Regions from separate parts of the Methylobacillus methanolivorans genome, predicted to be linked through region 1. Evidence: riboswitches for the same ligand, from Rfam matches in the RefSeq annotation. Region 1 holds a riboswitch; the other holds the start of a gene.
The links. A riboswitch is a leader RNA that binds a small molecule or an ion and turns the genes downstream of it on or off. The one in region 1 is predicted to bind cobalamin.

Region 1 (7,525 bases):
CCTCTGTGCGCACGCCCGCTGTATATCCCAGCGCGTCATTCAAATTCTGCGCATTACGATCATCCAGCTCTTTGCGATCAACAACAGAGATCGATTGTGGTGTTTCAACGATGGAGGTATCGGTCTTGGTTGCGCCTTTGGATTTTTTTGCAACATAAGTGTCGCTTTCACTCGCAGCCTTGGCGCCAACAACTGCGACTTCTGGTAATACTGAACTGCTGCTATCGGCGGCTATCGCAGGCACTGCAAAGAGTGCACTAACCATGAGGTATACGAGCTTTGGCTTTTGAATTGCCAATATTGGAGTTTGCTTCATTGCTTTTCCCTGAAGAATGAAAAGCAGCGATTTTATTAAAAATCATTCTCAATAATATTAGCAAATGATAATTTTTACACTTTATTTACACTTTGTTGAGCTAAGCTGTGCAAAAAAACAACACTTCTAAAACAGAGATAAATTATTTGCCGACGTAGCAGACTTAGTCGCTCTTCTTCTACGCCATTTTTTCACTGGGGGAAACTGTTCTGCGTGAGAAAACGCATCAGCAAAAAGCGACTGCTGAACAGGGAACATATCTTCTTGTCCTTGCCAAACGCGCATTTCAGGCCTGAGCTCGCACTCCACCCTGACATCAGATTTTGGTACACAACAGCACGGCAAGATTTCATCGGCAGCAATGAATGCCAATGGCTGCTCAAGGTATTGCACCTCGCCATCAAGCAGGCGTACCCGGCAAATGCCACAATATCCGCCCCGGCACTGGTATTCCACTTCGTGGCCTGTACGCTCCAGGCCATCGAGTAGCGTTTCGTGCGGAATGAGGTTAAAGCTGGTGTGCTGGGTACGGACTGTGCTCAAAGCTCGAAATCACCGAGGTCGTCAGAGCTGACCTCGGAATCAATCTGGCCGATGAGGTAAGAGCTCAACTCCACTTCTTGCGGCGCCACCTGGACAGTATCAGAGGCCAACCACGTGTTGATCCAGGGGATAGGATTACTCTTGGCATTTGGAAAGGCAGGAGCCAAGCCAACCGCTGTCATGCGGTTATTAGTGATGTACTCGACATATTGGCAGAGGATGTCCTTGTTGAGGCCAATCATGGAACCATCCTTAAACAGGTATTCTGCCCATTTCTTTTCCTGCTCCGCAGCATTCTTGAACATGTCGAAGCACTCCTGCTGCAACTCGGCGGCGATCTCGGCAAACTCAGGATCATCCTGGCCGTTGCGCATGATATTGAGCATGTGCTGGGTGCCAGTCAGATGCAGCGCTTCGTCACGCGCAATTAGGCGAATGATCTTGGCATTACCTTCCATCACCTTGCGTTCAGCAAAGGCAAACGAGCAGGCAAAGCTGACATAAAAGCGGATTGCCTCCAGAATATTGACGCTCATCAGGCAACGGTAGAGCAGTTTTTTCAGCTCATGCAGGTTGACCGATTTGACCTCGCCATTGATCACATGATCGCCCTCGCCTAGCTGCGAATACAGCATGGTGTAGTGAATCAGGTCATCGTAATAACTTGAAATATCGCTGGCACGCGCCACGATGTTTTCATTGCGCACAATATCGTCAAAGATCAGTGAGGGATCAGAAACGATGTTGCGGATGATATGGGTATAGGAGCGTGAGTGTATGGTCTCGGAGAAAGCCCAGGTCTCAATCCAGGTTTCCAGTTCTGGCAACGATACCAATGGTAATAACGCCACGTTGGGGCTGCGCCCCTGGATAGAATCCAGCAGCGTCTGGTACTTCAGGTTGCTGATGAAGATATGCTTTTCATGGTCAGGCAAACCCTGGTAGTCGATACGATCTTGCGAAACGTCAACTTCTTCCGGACGCCAGAAAAATGAAAGCTGCTTCTCGATCAGCTTCTCGAACACCGGGTACTTCTGCTGGTCGTAGCGCGCGACATTGACCGGCTGTCCGAAGAACATCGGCTCTTTCATTTGTTCGTTGTCTATCTTGGAAAAAATACTGTAGGCCATGGTTTGTCTCGATATTCTTCAATCAGGGCGGCACATTAGCGCCGCCCTACCCGTCAACTGCCGGTCTAGATCTTGCAAGCACCGCTGGCGCAACCGTCGTCTTCCGCCTCGCTACCGCCCTCACTCGCGCCATCACGGGTGTTATGGTAATAGAGGGTTTTGACGCCAAGCTTGTAAGCCTGCAACAAATCCTTGAGCAATTGCTTCATTGGCACCTTGCCGCCCTCAAAGCGCTTGGGATCGTAGTTGGTATTGGAAGAAATCGACTGATCGACAAACTTCTGCATGATGCCCACCAGCTTGAGATAGCCATCGTTATTGGGCAGCGACCACAGCAATTGGTATTGATGCCGCAGGCGCTCAATCTCGGGCACCACTTGGCGCAGGATGCCATCCTTGGATTGCTTGACCGACACCAGGCCACGCGGTGGCTCAATACCGTTGGTCGCATTGGCGATCTGGCTGGAAGTCTCGGAAGGCATCAGCGCAGTGAGTGTGGAGTTACGCAAACCGTTGGCGACGATATCCTTGCGCAATTGCTCCCAATCGAGTTGCAGTGCTTCATTGCACACTGCATCCAGGTCTTTCTTGTAAGTATCGATCGGCAAGATGCCTTGCGCATAAGTGGTTTCATTAAACGCACCACAAGGGCCGAATTCGCGCGCAAGCTGTACCGAAGCTTTCAAGAGATAATACTGGATTGCTTCAAAAGTACGGTGGGTCAGGCCTAGCGCTGCTTCATCAGTGTAGCCAGTGCTATTCTTGGCAAGGTAATAAGCGTAATTGATCACGCCCACGCCCAGCGAGCGACGCTTGTCAGTGGCATTAAGCGCCGCCTTGACCGGGTAATCCTGGTACTCAAGCAATGCATCCAGTGCACGCACCACGAGGTCGGCCAAGCCCTCCAGCTCGCCGAGGTTTTCCAGCGCGCCGAGGTTAAAGGCGGACAAGGTGCACAATGCAATCTCACCATGCTCGTCATTGATGTCGTCCAGCGGATGCGTTGGCAACGCGATTTCCATGCACAAATTGGATTGCCGCACTGGTGCCAACTTGGGGTTGAACGGGCTATGAGTATTGCAATGATCGACGTTCTGAATGTAGATGCGACCGGTGCCAGCACGCTCCTGCATCAGCAATGAGAACAAATCCACCGCTGGCAAGGTACGCTTGCGGATGCTGTCATCAGCTTCGTATTGCGTATACAGGCGCTCGAACTCGTCCTGGTCGGCAAAGAAAGCGTCATAAAGGCCAGGCACATCGTGCGGCGAGAACAAAGTGATATCGCCACCCTTGATCAGGCGCTGATACAACAAGCGGTTGATCTGCACACCGTAATCAAGGTGGCGCACGCGGTTTTCTTCCACGCCGCGGTTGTTTTTCAACACCAGCAACGATTCAACTTCCAGGTGCCACAACGGGTAAAACAAGGTCGCTGCACCACCACGCACTCCACCCTGCGAGCAGGACTTCACTGCGGCCTGGAACAACTTGTAGAACGGCAGGCAGCCAGTGTGCTGGGCCTCGCCACCGCGAATTTCACTACCAACAGCGCGAATGCGGCCTGCATTCACGCCAATACCGGCACGTTGCGAAACATACTTCACAATCGCACTGGTAGTCGCATTGATGCTATCCAGGCTGTCATCGCATTCGATCAGAACGCAGGAGCTGAACTGGCGCGTAGGCGTACGCACACCGGACATGATGGGCGTAGGCAGCGAAATCTTGAAGGTAGATACCGCATCGTAGAAGCGCTTGATGTATTCCAGGCGCGCCTTGCCTTCATACTTGGCAAACAGGCACATCGCTACCAAGATGTAGAGGAATTGCGGGCTTTCGTAGATTTTCTTGGTCACCCGGTTTTGCACCAGGTACTTGCCTTCCAGCTGCTTCACGGCAGCGTAAGAGAAATTCATATCGCGCCAGTGGTCGATATGCTCGTTCAGCTCATCGAACTCTGCGCGGCTATAGTCGGCAAGCAGGTGCTGGTCGTACTTGCCCATTTCAGTGAGCTTGGTCACATGGTCAAACAAGTGCGGTGGCTCAAACTGACCATAGGCGATCTTGCGCAAATGGAAGATGGACAGGCGAGCAGCTAGGTACTGGTAATCCGGCGTCTCTTCCGAGATCAAGTCAGCCGCGGACTTGATAATGGTTTCATGAATGACATCGGTACGAATCCCGTCATAGAACTGGATGTGCGACTTCAGCTCGACCTGCGATACCGATACATTGTCCAGTCCCTGTGCCGCCCAATCGATCACGCGATGGATCTTGTCCAGGTTGATCGGCTCACGGCGACCATCCCGCTTGGTGGCATTCATGGATTCATACTTTGTCATCTAAGGCTCCCTGTCAGGAAGCAAGGTGTCTCCATGCCTTGGCGACCAGATTCCTGGTCAAGCCTACATGCATGGAGTCAGCAAAATGAACTGCTTCGCGGCACTGGCCACGATAGCTTTTGCTGAGGACACCCCGCCTCAAACGTTATGAAAATAATCTACGGCAGGTTTCCTGGCTTCCGGGTCACCGTGGTTGGCCGGTCTTCCCAGGCCCTACACTCACAGGCCCAGTGACAATTGAAATGGCATACCACTCTCCGGTTACAGTTGCGGGGGCAGCTGTGGCTTGAATAGGCATAAACCCGTGACCACATTCCCTTTTCCCGACTAAATCGAACCGCTGTCGAACACCGTAGTGGGATGGAATATAGCGCAATAAAATGTGCTTGTGTAGCCAACAAAACACTATATATTGATTTTTTGAGGTATATACAGGATTTTTAAGGAGAAATTTTTTGAAGAATTTTCCAGCCATATCTGCATCATGAATTGAGCTATCATGAAACGATATTTTCGCCAAGACAGGCGCGTAAAAATGAGTAATAAATAAAGACCAGCGATGAAACCAGCCACCACTCCCGAACCTAGCCGTGCAGAGATTGAGCAGATACCAGGTGCGTTATTGCTTGAATTTGGCGCAAGTTGGTGCGGCTTTTGTCAGCGTGCACAGCCGCTGCTGAACACCGCGCTGCAGGCTCACCCCAAGTTGCGGCACGAACGCATAGAAGATGGCCCCGGCAAGCGGCTGGGCCGCAGCTTCCGCATCAAGCTTTGGCCCACCCTGATCTTGCTGCACAATGGCGTAGAAATTGGTCGTGTAGTGCGGCCGGAAAGCGTGGAAACGATCACCACGCTACTCCAGGCAACCCTGTCACCTGATTAAGCAGCCAATTCGTTGCGCAACTGCTTTGCCACCTTCACCATATTGTCCAGCGCAGTACGTGTTTCCGCCCAGCCGCGCGTCTTGAGGCCGCAATCCGGGTTAACCCATAACTGCGCAAGAGGCACGACACTGGCCGCACGGCGCAATAATGCCTCGATTTCAGCAATCGTCGGCACACGAGGGGAATGAATATCGTATACACCGGGGCCAATGTCGTTCGGGTAAGTAAACTCGCCAAAGCCATCCAGTAGCTCCATGTGCGAACGAGAAGTCTCGATGGTAATCACATCGGCATCCATGGCTGCAATCGCAGGCAGGATGTCATTGAACTCGGAATAGCACATATGCGTGTGGATTTGGGTGTCATCCTCAGCCACGCTGGCACTGAGCTTGAATGCCCTCACTGCCCAATCCAGGTATTGCTTCCATTCGGCCTGTTGTAACGGCAAGCCTTCACGCAGCGCTGGCTCGTCGATTTGGATAATGCCAATACCTGCCTGTTGCAGGTCATCCACCTCGTCGCGTATTGCCAATGCAAGCTGCATTGCTGTGGATTGACGCGGTTGATCGTCTCGGACAAAAGACCATTGCAACATCGTCACCGGGCCAGTCAGCATGCCCTTAACCGGGCGGCTAGTGAGCGATTGAGCATAACGCGCGGTTTCTACCGTCATCGGCTGCGGACGATAAACATCACCATAAATCACAGGAGGCTTGACGCAACGCGAGCCATAGCTCTGCACCCAGCCATATTGGGTAAACGCATAGCCTGCCAGCTGCTCCCCAAAATACTCCACCATATCGTTGCGCTCGGCTTCACCATGCACGAGCACATCAATATCCAGGGCCTCCTGCTCGCGAATAGCGAGTTCGATGTGCTGCTGCATATCCTGCTGATAACGATCGGTCGATAGCTTTCCCTGCTTGAAGGCAGCACGACTGGCGCGGATATCCGCGGTCTGCGGGAAGGAACCTATGGTCGTCGTTGGCAATGCAGGCAGATTGAAGCGAGCTTGCTGCACAGCTTTACGCTCAGCAAAAGCACGATGACGCTCTGGATTGAGTTTATCCAAGGCAGCAATTCTAGCCTGCACATCCGCATTGTGTACCCGGCTTGAGGTCCGGCGTGATTGCACAGCAGCATCAGATGCGGCCAGCTCGGTAGCGATGCTACCTTCGCCTTCATTCAAGGCGCGCGCCAAGGTCGCAACTTCGGCAATTTTTTCATCCGCAAAGGCCAACCAGTGCTTGATTTCGGGATCAAGGTTTTCTTCATGTGCCAAAGTCACGGGGGTATGCAACAACGAGCAACTTGGTGCTACCCATAAACGATCACCCAGCTTTTGTGCCAGTGGTTGCAAGATATCGAGGCTGCGACGCAGATCGTTGCGCCAGATATTGCGGCCATCCACTACCCCTGCGGATAACACCCAGTGTCCCGGCAAGGCATTGAGCCATGGTGCCAGTTGCTCAGGCGCACGTACCAGGTCAAGATGAATGCCATCGACCGGCAGGCCTGTGATGAAACCTTGATATCGAGATACATTGGCAAAATAAGTCGCCAGCAGAATCTTCGGGCGTTGCGTACGCAACCAGGCATAAGTACGCTCAAATGCTTTCAGCCACTGATCATCGAGGTCTAGCGCCAATACTGGCTCATCGATCTGCAACCACTCAATCTTGCGATGGTAGAGCTCGCGCAACAGATAGGCATATTGCTCTGCCAGTCCATCCAGCAATTGCAGGCGATCATGATCCCTGGCCTTGCTCAGGTACAGCAGGCTGACTGGCCCCAACAACACGGGCTTGACCGTTTTTCCTTGTGCCTGTGCTTCATCGAGGCGGCTAAGGAATTCATGGGCATTGATGGAAAACCGTGTGTCTGCGCTCAACTCCGGCACGATATAGTGATAGTTGGTATCAAACCACTTGGTCATTTCCATCGCAGGCTGGCTGGCATTGCCTCGCGCCAAGGCGAAATATTGCTCCTCCGACAATACTCCCCCTTGAAAGCCAAAACGCTCCGGCACTGCGCCAAACATCACGGCGTGATCCAGCACGTGGTCATAAAACGTGAAATCACCAGCGGTGATGAAGCCCAAACCTGATTGCTTTTGCCAATGCTGCTCGCGCAAGCCCTTGCCTATCTCCTGCAAACCTGTCGCATTGAGCTCCCCTTTCCAGAATGCCTCTTGGGCAAACTTGAGTGCGCGTTTCTCGCCGATCCGTGGATATCCCAGAATATGTGCAATTGCCATGCTTGAATCCCTTGCTTGAATGATGTGAATGAGTTCATTGAAAAAGTGCA
Region 2 (7,525 bases), on a different contig from region 1:
TTGTTCGATTGGAAATAACACAGTGGAAAACTCAACGCCGCGGGATGACTGCTTGCCACCTTGAATTGAAAAGGATGGATTGTCAGGGTTCTGCGTCAGGATGTTGTCTTTGGCAATATGGTAGGCTGCTAGCGTCCATTCGCCCTTTGCATTGGGCAAAGCCTGCTTGATGCCAATTTCAGATTGGCGTGACTTGGTTAGGCTGAATTCAGCATTTGTCAGATTCATCCCCAGTAGCGTTGTAACCGGGTCAGTTCCCTTGCTGGTCTGGGCATAGAGTGCGGTATTTTCTGTGACATCAAACACTGTACCCAGCCTCCACGTCAGCGCTGACAAATCTCTGTCAGTGTCGGGATTGGTTCTATATCCTTCGCGCTTACTATTGATAAAGTCCTTGCGCAAGCCAGCAACCAACTTCAGATTATCTGTTGCATTCAATGCGTTTTCGATGAAGAAGGCTTGTTGATTTAAGTCAGCATCATAGTTTGTTAGGGGAGATGAAGGAGCATTGAACAACCCTTTATAGCCGTTAACAGGAACATTGCTTGGAGTACCGTTGACTGAGCTATGGATGAAGTCAGTGTGTGATATTTCCCATCCAGCGGCAAAGCGGTTTTGGTGACCAAACAAATCAGCAGTAGATGCCAGTTCTATGCGGTTACCGTATTGCTTTTGATCATGTTCAATATTCAGGAAGCTGGATCGTTGAACTAGATTTGTTGCGGAGTTAAATGAATAGTTTTCCGCATTTTTCCATTTCCGGTCAGACTTGAACCAATAGGCTTCATTTCTGAATTTGAGCGTTGGAGATATATCCCACTCGATTTTTGCACGGGCGCGAGTGTCCTGAAAATCCATCGCTTTATCTTCGATGTTGTAATTCTTGTTACGCATAGAATGCGAAAGTCTGCCATTGATCAAAGGGGTGCCAAAATTCGCAGTTGGGGATTCATCAGAATGATCCAGGGTAAAACCGACTTTCAGGTTTTCTGTAGGTGTGAACAGAAAAGAAGTCATGATTTTCTTGCTGTCGTAATCACCACGGCTGATATAACCATCTCCGCCTAGTACAGAAGCATCAATACGAAAAGCGCCAATCTCTCCAATGGCTCCGGTGCCGCCCAGAGCCGCGCGATAGGCACCATAAGTCCCAGCGCCGACCAATGCCTCGATAGAGGTTTCACGGTTTACTTGTTTACGCACACTATTGATAATGCCACCTGCTGATCCATCACCGAATATGATGGATGCTGGTCCGCGTAATACCTCAATGCGTTCGTACCCCCACATGTCGGAAGGGTAGGTTAATGTTCCAGCTCCTGTCATTAGGCGTACGCCATCTTCTGCTTGAGCAACAGAATTGTTACCAGTAAATCCACGAGAAGAGAAAGCCTGTCCATTACCAGGGGCACTGATATCGGTGATACCTGTGGTTCGAGTGACAGCCTCGCGCAAGGTAATGTCGCCACGTTGACGAATTGTTTGCGTATCCAGTATTTCAATACTGGCAGGGGTTTCCTTTGCCGTGAGGCCTAGACGGCTACCTGTGGTGTTTTGCTTTTTCAGGTTGAGGCCAGATTTTTCGGATGTTGCCTTGACCTGAACCTCTTCCAGTGTGGTTTCTTCCGCCAGCGCCCCGCTAGAGAAGATTGCCATCAGGGCCGTTGCCAGGATGTAGTTGCTGTTTTTCATTATTTGCTCCCAATTTGATAGTTCAGCATGACGATGTCATGTGGAAATCAGCCATCTAGTAGGGGCAAGAGGGGGCAATGCATGCAAAGCGGCCACAATGGCAGCTCAGCTTGAGGGCAATGATCAAACCCTCAAAATACATGCATCAATGAGTACGAATGAATGTGGTGAACATTCGCCGATTCCAGGACACCCCGCCCTTGCACGAACAACATGACTGACTTGCGGCAGGTCTCCTGACTCTCGGGTCATCGTCTTGTTTGCGGCCTTCCCGGATCAATATCCAGTGGCAAGAAATGCAAACAGACTCACCGATTACAGTTGCGGGGGCAGTTCCGGATTACGATCATGATGTCTTCACCGGATTCCCTATTAATTTCCCCCTCTTGACGATGGGGAAAACCGTAAGTGGGGCGGATTTTACGGGTGGGAGGTGGAAAGGTCAATGAAAATCATAGGGTTGCTGGTTTATGCCTGAGGCAGTACGGTGATGGTCTGACCCATGCATTCCACCACTTGGCCAGCGCGGATTTTGGCGGTTTTGCGTTGTTCTGGTTGGCCATCGACAGTGACCAGGCCCTCGGCCACCATGGTTTTGCCTCGACCACCGGAATCGGCGATGCCAGTGAGCTTGAGCAGGTTGCACAGTTCGATATAGTCGTCACGCAGGGTGAATTCCATGAGGTCATGCCTTGAGGTTGAATGCCCGCGATTAGACCATGTTTTCCAGCATGGTGAAACGAGCGTGCGCTGCTTTCACGTAAAATAACGCCTGGTTCATCAACAAGGGTATGTCATGCAGCATTTTTCTCCACCAGCATTCGGGTCACGCTTCACCCAGGCTATCACCACATTTGATGCACGCAATGCCCGCGACCCTAACCAGACTTTGGTTGATGCTGTGGCAACGCCGAAGGAGCTGGCCTATGCCCAGCGCATGACTGAGATGCTGCAACGCTACCAGCCCGATGCGCCCGAAACACTGCACTTGGCGGCCCGTTGTCAGCACATTGAGCGCTGGACGTTGCCGCGCGATGCTTACCCCATGACCAAGCCGGGTTATCACCAATGGCGGCGCAAGCTCAAGGAATATCATGCCGAAGTGGCGAGCGAGATCATGCAGCAGGCGGGATATGACGCAGAGGCGATCGCACGGGTTACCAGGCTGGTGAGCAAGGATGCGCCGCTAGCAGATGCTGAGATGCAGGTGCTCGAAGATGTGATTGTGATGGTATTTGTCGAGTATTACCTGGAAGAATTTGTCGGTCAGCATCCTGAATACGATGTGCCGAAATGGAAGGATATTTTACGCAAGACGCTGCGCAAGGTATCCAAAACCGGACACCAAGCTTTGCTGACCCAGGTGAAAGTACCCCAGGCGCTGGTGCCGCTGATTCAGGAAGTCATGACGGAGGAGGGTTGGCTGTGAGCCTGCGTGAGCGACAGCTGGTCTTATTCCAGCAGTAGGCCGCCACTACGCTGGTTTGAACCCGTTGGTCGGGTGAGGGAATGTACCGTCGCCGTAGGCACGGATGACTTGCGCAATGACCACTTGGTAGCCATTGAGCCAGTTGGCTTGCGCCGCCTTGGCCTCCAGGTGCCTGGGATGCTGCATTAATTCTTGCAGGCCTTGCATGTTTTCCCAGTAGTACACATTGCAGATGCGCCCATTTTCCGGGTTTTCCCAAGCTTCTTCACCGAGGTAGCCCGTCGTGTTGCGGGCAAATACAGCAATTTCTGAATCAATTTGCTGGAATCGTGTGTCGAATTGTTTTTTATCAAAAATAAATGTGGCGCTATACATGCTGCCCCTAACTTTTCAGCTGCAATGGTAATCCTGCCGCAATAAAACTGACTTTGTTGCAGATGGCTGCAACTGCCTGGTTGAGGCGGCCTGCTTCGTCCTGGAACTGCCGGTTGATTTCTCCCAGCGGCACGATGCCCATGCCGACTTCATTGCTCACCAGCAAGATCTTGCCGGGTAGGCCAGGCAGTGTTTCCAGCAGGATGGCGCGTTCGTGCGTCCAATCCACACCCTCTGGCGGTGCGCATTCCGGGCAGATGCACTGCGCTAGCCACAGGGTCAGGCAATCCACCAGCAGGCAACGGCCCGGTGCAGCTTGTTGTTGCAGGGTTGCTGCCAGTTGATGTGGCACCTCGACGGTTTGCCAGTGGGATGGGCGGCGTTGCTGGTGCTGGTCTACCCGCTTGCCGAATTCATCGTCATAGACCTGTGCCGTGGCGATATAAACAACTTCCAGGCCACTTTCCTGGGCTATTTTTTCTGCATAAGCGCTCTTGCCGGAGCGGGCGCCACCCAGAATCAAGTGATGGTCGTGTGCATTCATGGTCAACTCCAATGCTTGCTGTGCATCTGTTGGACGCCCCAGCGCTGAATAATGGTTTGCAATTGCGCCAAGCCATGCCGAATGGCAGAGGGGCCTGGTTGCAGGATGTCGGCAGACTTGATTTCATGCACTTGCCCGGCTTGCACGGCAGGTATCGCCAGCCAGCCCGGCCTTGCCAGTACTTGTTCCGGCAGGAACTTCTTGCCGCACCAGGAGCCGATGATGATATCAGGCTGGCGCTGGATGACCTCATCCGCTGCAATGACGCGCTCCTTGGCGGATTTGCAGGCGGATAATTCGGCGAAGCAATCGGTGCCGCCAGCAATCGCTATCAACTCTCCCACCCATTGGATGCCGCTGATCAGCGGGTCATTCCATTCCTCGAAATAGACCTTGGGGGCACAGGGCAGGTAGCTCGCGGTCTCGGTAGCTTGCTGTATACGCGCCTCCAGGTCAGCAATAAGGGCCGTAGCGCGGTCAGATGCATAAGTCAGTGCGCCCAGGGTGGCGATCATATCGAAGATTCCCTGGATAGAGCGTTGATTGAAGACATGCACTTCCACCCCGGCGCGTACCAGTTCGGCGGCAATGTCGGCTTGCAGGTTGGAAAATGCCAGTACCAGGTCTGGTTTCACGGCAAGGATTTTTTCCAGTTTCGCGCTACTGAAACCAGAAATCTTGGGTTTTTCCTTGCGGGCAATCGCAGGGCGAGTGGTAAACCCGGATATCCCTACAATACGCTCCTGCGCGCCCAGCAGGTAAAGCACCTCAGTAGTTTCCGCTGCCAGGCAGGCAATACGCTGCGGGCCTTTCATTCTGCAGCGGCCCAGGTGTTTTCCATCATTAGCTCTGATAATGGGCGCTCTTTGGCCCAGCCTTCTTCTACCAACATCGGGGTTTTGTAGAACTCATCCACATAGCCCAGGCAGAGGATGGCGATTGGCTTGGCACCTTCCGGCATATTCAGTAGCTTGGCGAGCTTGATCGGGTCGAAAATCGACACCCAGCCCATGCCCAAGCCTTCTGCTCGTGCGGCGAGCCAGAGATTCTGGATCGCGCAGGAGACGGAAGCCAAGTCCATCTCTGGCAGGGTACGGCGCCCAAAAATAAAGCGTTCGCGGTGATCACAAAGCCCAGCCACGAACAATTCCCCACATTGCTGAATGCCTTCTACCTTGAGGCGCAGAAACTCAGATTCACGCTCACCCAGCGCATGCGCTGTCTGCATCCGCTCCTCTTGCACCAGGTCGTAAATTGCCTGTCGTACCTCAGCGCTGGTGATGCGGATAAAGCGCCATGGCTGCATCAGCCCGACGCTGGGGGCATGGTGCGCTGCATCCAGCAGCTTATGCAGGATTTCTGGCTCTATCTTGCCTGGCTTGAAGTGGCGCATGTCGCGGCGCTGGTGGATGGCACGGTAAACGCCGCTCATCTCGGGTTCGGTAAAGGCAAATTCGTTACTAGACATAGTGATCGTGAGCTTGGAGGCTAAGGCTTAAGTATAAGAGGATTGCAGCATGAACTTAAGGAGGCGTTGTAGTTTGCTCAATCAGCACCAGCTTACCGGTTTTGGGGTCGCGGTAAACTTGGCCGACAGCTTCGTAGCCACTACCTGTTGCATTGCTGCTGGTAGTTTCCGGAGCCTCGATTTCCTTGCCTTGTTCTATTTCCTTTGGCTTGACCAGCATGGCCTGCCCGCCAGCACTCAAGGCGGCAAGTAACCCGCAGGCGAATACCAGCATGACATCCACCAGGTTGACTAGGCTGGCGCGCGGGTCTTCGTCTTCGTGATCAAACCGGCTTTTGAGGCGCAGCTTACTCATGATTGCGATTCCAGTGTTTCCAGCACGTCCTCATACCAGCGGCGGCGCAGTTTGCCGACAACCAAGCCGATAATGCCGGCGATCAATCCCAGCACTGTCGCGTCGAATGCTGTAGTGACGGCTTGTGCCAATTGTGCCGGGTTGCCTTGGCCGAGTGCGGCTAGTCCAGGGCCAAGCGGGATGATGGTGGCCATCAGGCCCAGCATAGGCGGGATGCGTGAGAGCAGGTCGGCACGCTCCAGCCGGTGGCGGGCGAGCTTGACCACGGCATCAGTATTGCCCGAGTTTCGCATTGCCTTGAGGCCGAACAGACGCTCGCCTACGGCCAACCCGGCTTCCAGCACGGCAATGATGACGCTAAGCGCCAGGATAATAATGACCGGTTTTAACAGCCAGGTAATGGCGTGATGCAGGGCGTCGAGTTCAAATGACATGGCGGAGAGTGATCCTGTAAAAAGTTATAGCCGGGGTTTGCGCGTGCCGAACCACAGACCTGCTGCGAATACCGGCAGCAATGCCAGCCACCAGTACCAATGCTCACGCACGGACTTGATGGCGACCTCAAAAGCGCGTGGCGCAGGCGCGGCCTTCGCTGGCTCAGGTTCGGGCGCTTGTGCAGCGGGCTTGGGTTGCGCTGTTGGTGCTGCTGGTTCTCGCGCTGCTTCTGGCTTGGCTTCTGCAGAGATGGCGACTTGTTCTGAAACAATCGCCTCGTTGCTTGCATAAGCAGGCGCGGCATCACCGCGTGCCTTGGCCAGGGTTTGTTGCAACGCGACAGCGGTGTCGCCGTCCAGATGCTGCCCTAGCCAGTGCCACATCGGGTGGTTGGGTGCGGTGTGACCGCTGCCGGGCAGGCCATTTTTATTCACTAGCCGCGCTAGTTCGCCACCCAGCTGGCGTAGCGTTTGTTCATCGGTATGCCAGAAGCCTTTTTGTGCGGCCACCATCATGATGGCGAGCATATGTGCTTTTACTTGAGCATTGTGCTTGTGCTCAAGGAAGGGCTTGAGGCCAAGTTGCAGGCTGTCATCCATATAGACTTTTTTCACCTCGTCCCAGGCCCAGTCCTTGATGATGTCTGGCCGGGTGACTTGCCAGCCCCAGAGGTTTTCCATGAACTCCTGACCCATGGTGCGTGCGCCTGCATAGCCGTGCTGCATCAACGGGCGTATCCACGCCGGGTTGAGGTAGCGCCCGCGCAACTCCATTAGTAGCGCGGTTTCCAGCGGGTCGTCGCTGAGGTTATCCGGGTCTGTGTGGTTGAGGATGCGTGCGGTGGGACGTTTTCCGGTGACTGTTTCTGTCGCAAGCGAGAGGCCACCGAGGTAATCGAAGGCATCGTTGTTGTCCATCAGGCCGTAGAGATTGGAGGCGCGGCCATGATAGGTATTGGCAATGCTGGTCAGCGCGGTCTTGAGCACCTCGTGCGCAGGCTGGCCTTGGGCATCCATGCCATAGGCGTGACCCATGCGCGTGAGATAGGCCTGGCCGAGCTCGTTGCGGTCTTTCCAGGTGCCGGAGCGCTCGGTGAGGCGGTTGACGCCAGTGCCGTAGGCACCTGGTGCATCGCCAAAAATACGCCAGGCGGCTTCTCGCCCAGCCTGGGCCAGGGGCTGGCCATGTTGCTGGTGGGCCTGGGTGCGGCGTATCCATTGCAGGGCG

Region 2: linked by a shared signal. The riboswitch ahead of LG202_RS09620 (TonB-dependent receptor) and the one ahead of nrdA (class 1a ribonucleoside-diphosphate reductase subunit alpha) in region 1 are both predicted to bind cobalamin.

The regions. Positions count from the first base shown of each region.
Region 1 covers NZ_BAAILT010000002.1:412,931-420,455, reverse strand. Annotated here, with positions in the region: gene LG202_RS03265 (TonB-dependent siderophore receptor) at 1-316, opposite strand, end outside; gene yfaE (class I ribonucleotide reductase maintenance protein YfaE) at 443-859, opposite strand; gene nrdB (class Ia ribonucleoside-diphosphate reductase subunit beta) at 856-1,989, opposite strand; gene nrdA (class 1a ribonucleoside-diphosphate reductase subunit alpha) at 2,055-4,334, opposite strand; cobalamin riboswitch at 4,480-4,704, opposite strand; gene LG202_RS03245 (thioredoxin family protein) at 4,894-5,217, shown strand; gene metE (5-methyltetrahydropteroyltriglutamate--homocysteine S-methyltransferase) at 5,214-7,475, opposite strand.
Region 2 covers NZ_BAAILT010000003.1:146,114-153,638, reverse strand. Annotated here, with positions in the region: gene LG202_RS09620 (TonB-dependent receptor) at 1-1,692, opposite strand, end outside; cobalamin riboswitch at 1,902-2,114, opposite strand; gene LG202_RS09615 (RNA-binding S4 domain-containing protein) at 2,161-2,373, opposite strand; gene LG202_RS09610 (DUF4202 domain-containing protein) at 2,489-3,121, shown strand; gene LG202_RS09605 (antibiotic biosynthesis monooxygenase) at 3,167-3,496, opposite strand; gene cobU (bifunctional adenosylcobinamide kinase/adenosylcobinamide-phosphate guanylyltransferase) at 3,504-4,040, opposite strand; gene LG202_RS09595 (cobalamin-binding protein) at 4,043-4,855, opposite strand; gene bluB (5,6-dimethylbenzimidazole synthase) at 4,852-5,508, opposite strand; gene LG202_RS09585 (DUF2149 domain-containing protein) at 5,564-5,863, opposite strand; gene LG202_RS09580 (MotA/TolQ/ExbB proton channel family protein) at 5,860-6,297, opposite strand; gene LG202_RS09575 (cobaltochelatase subunit CobN) at 6,322-7,525, opposite strand, start outside.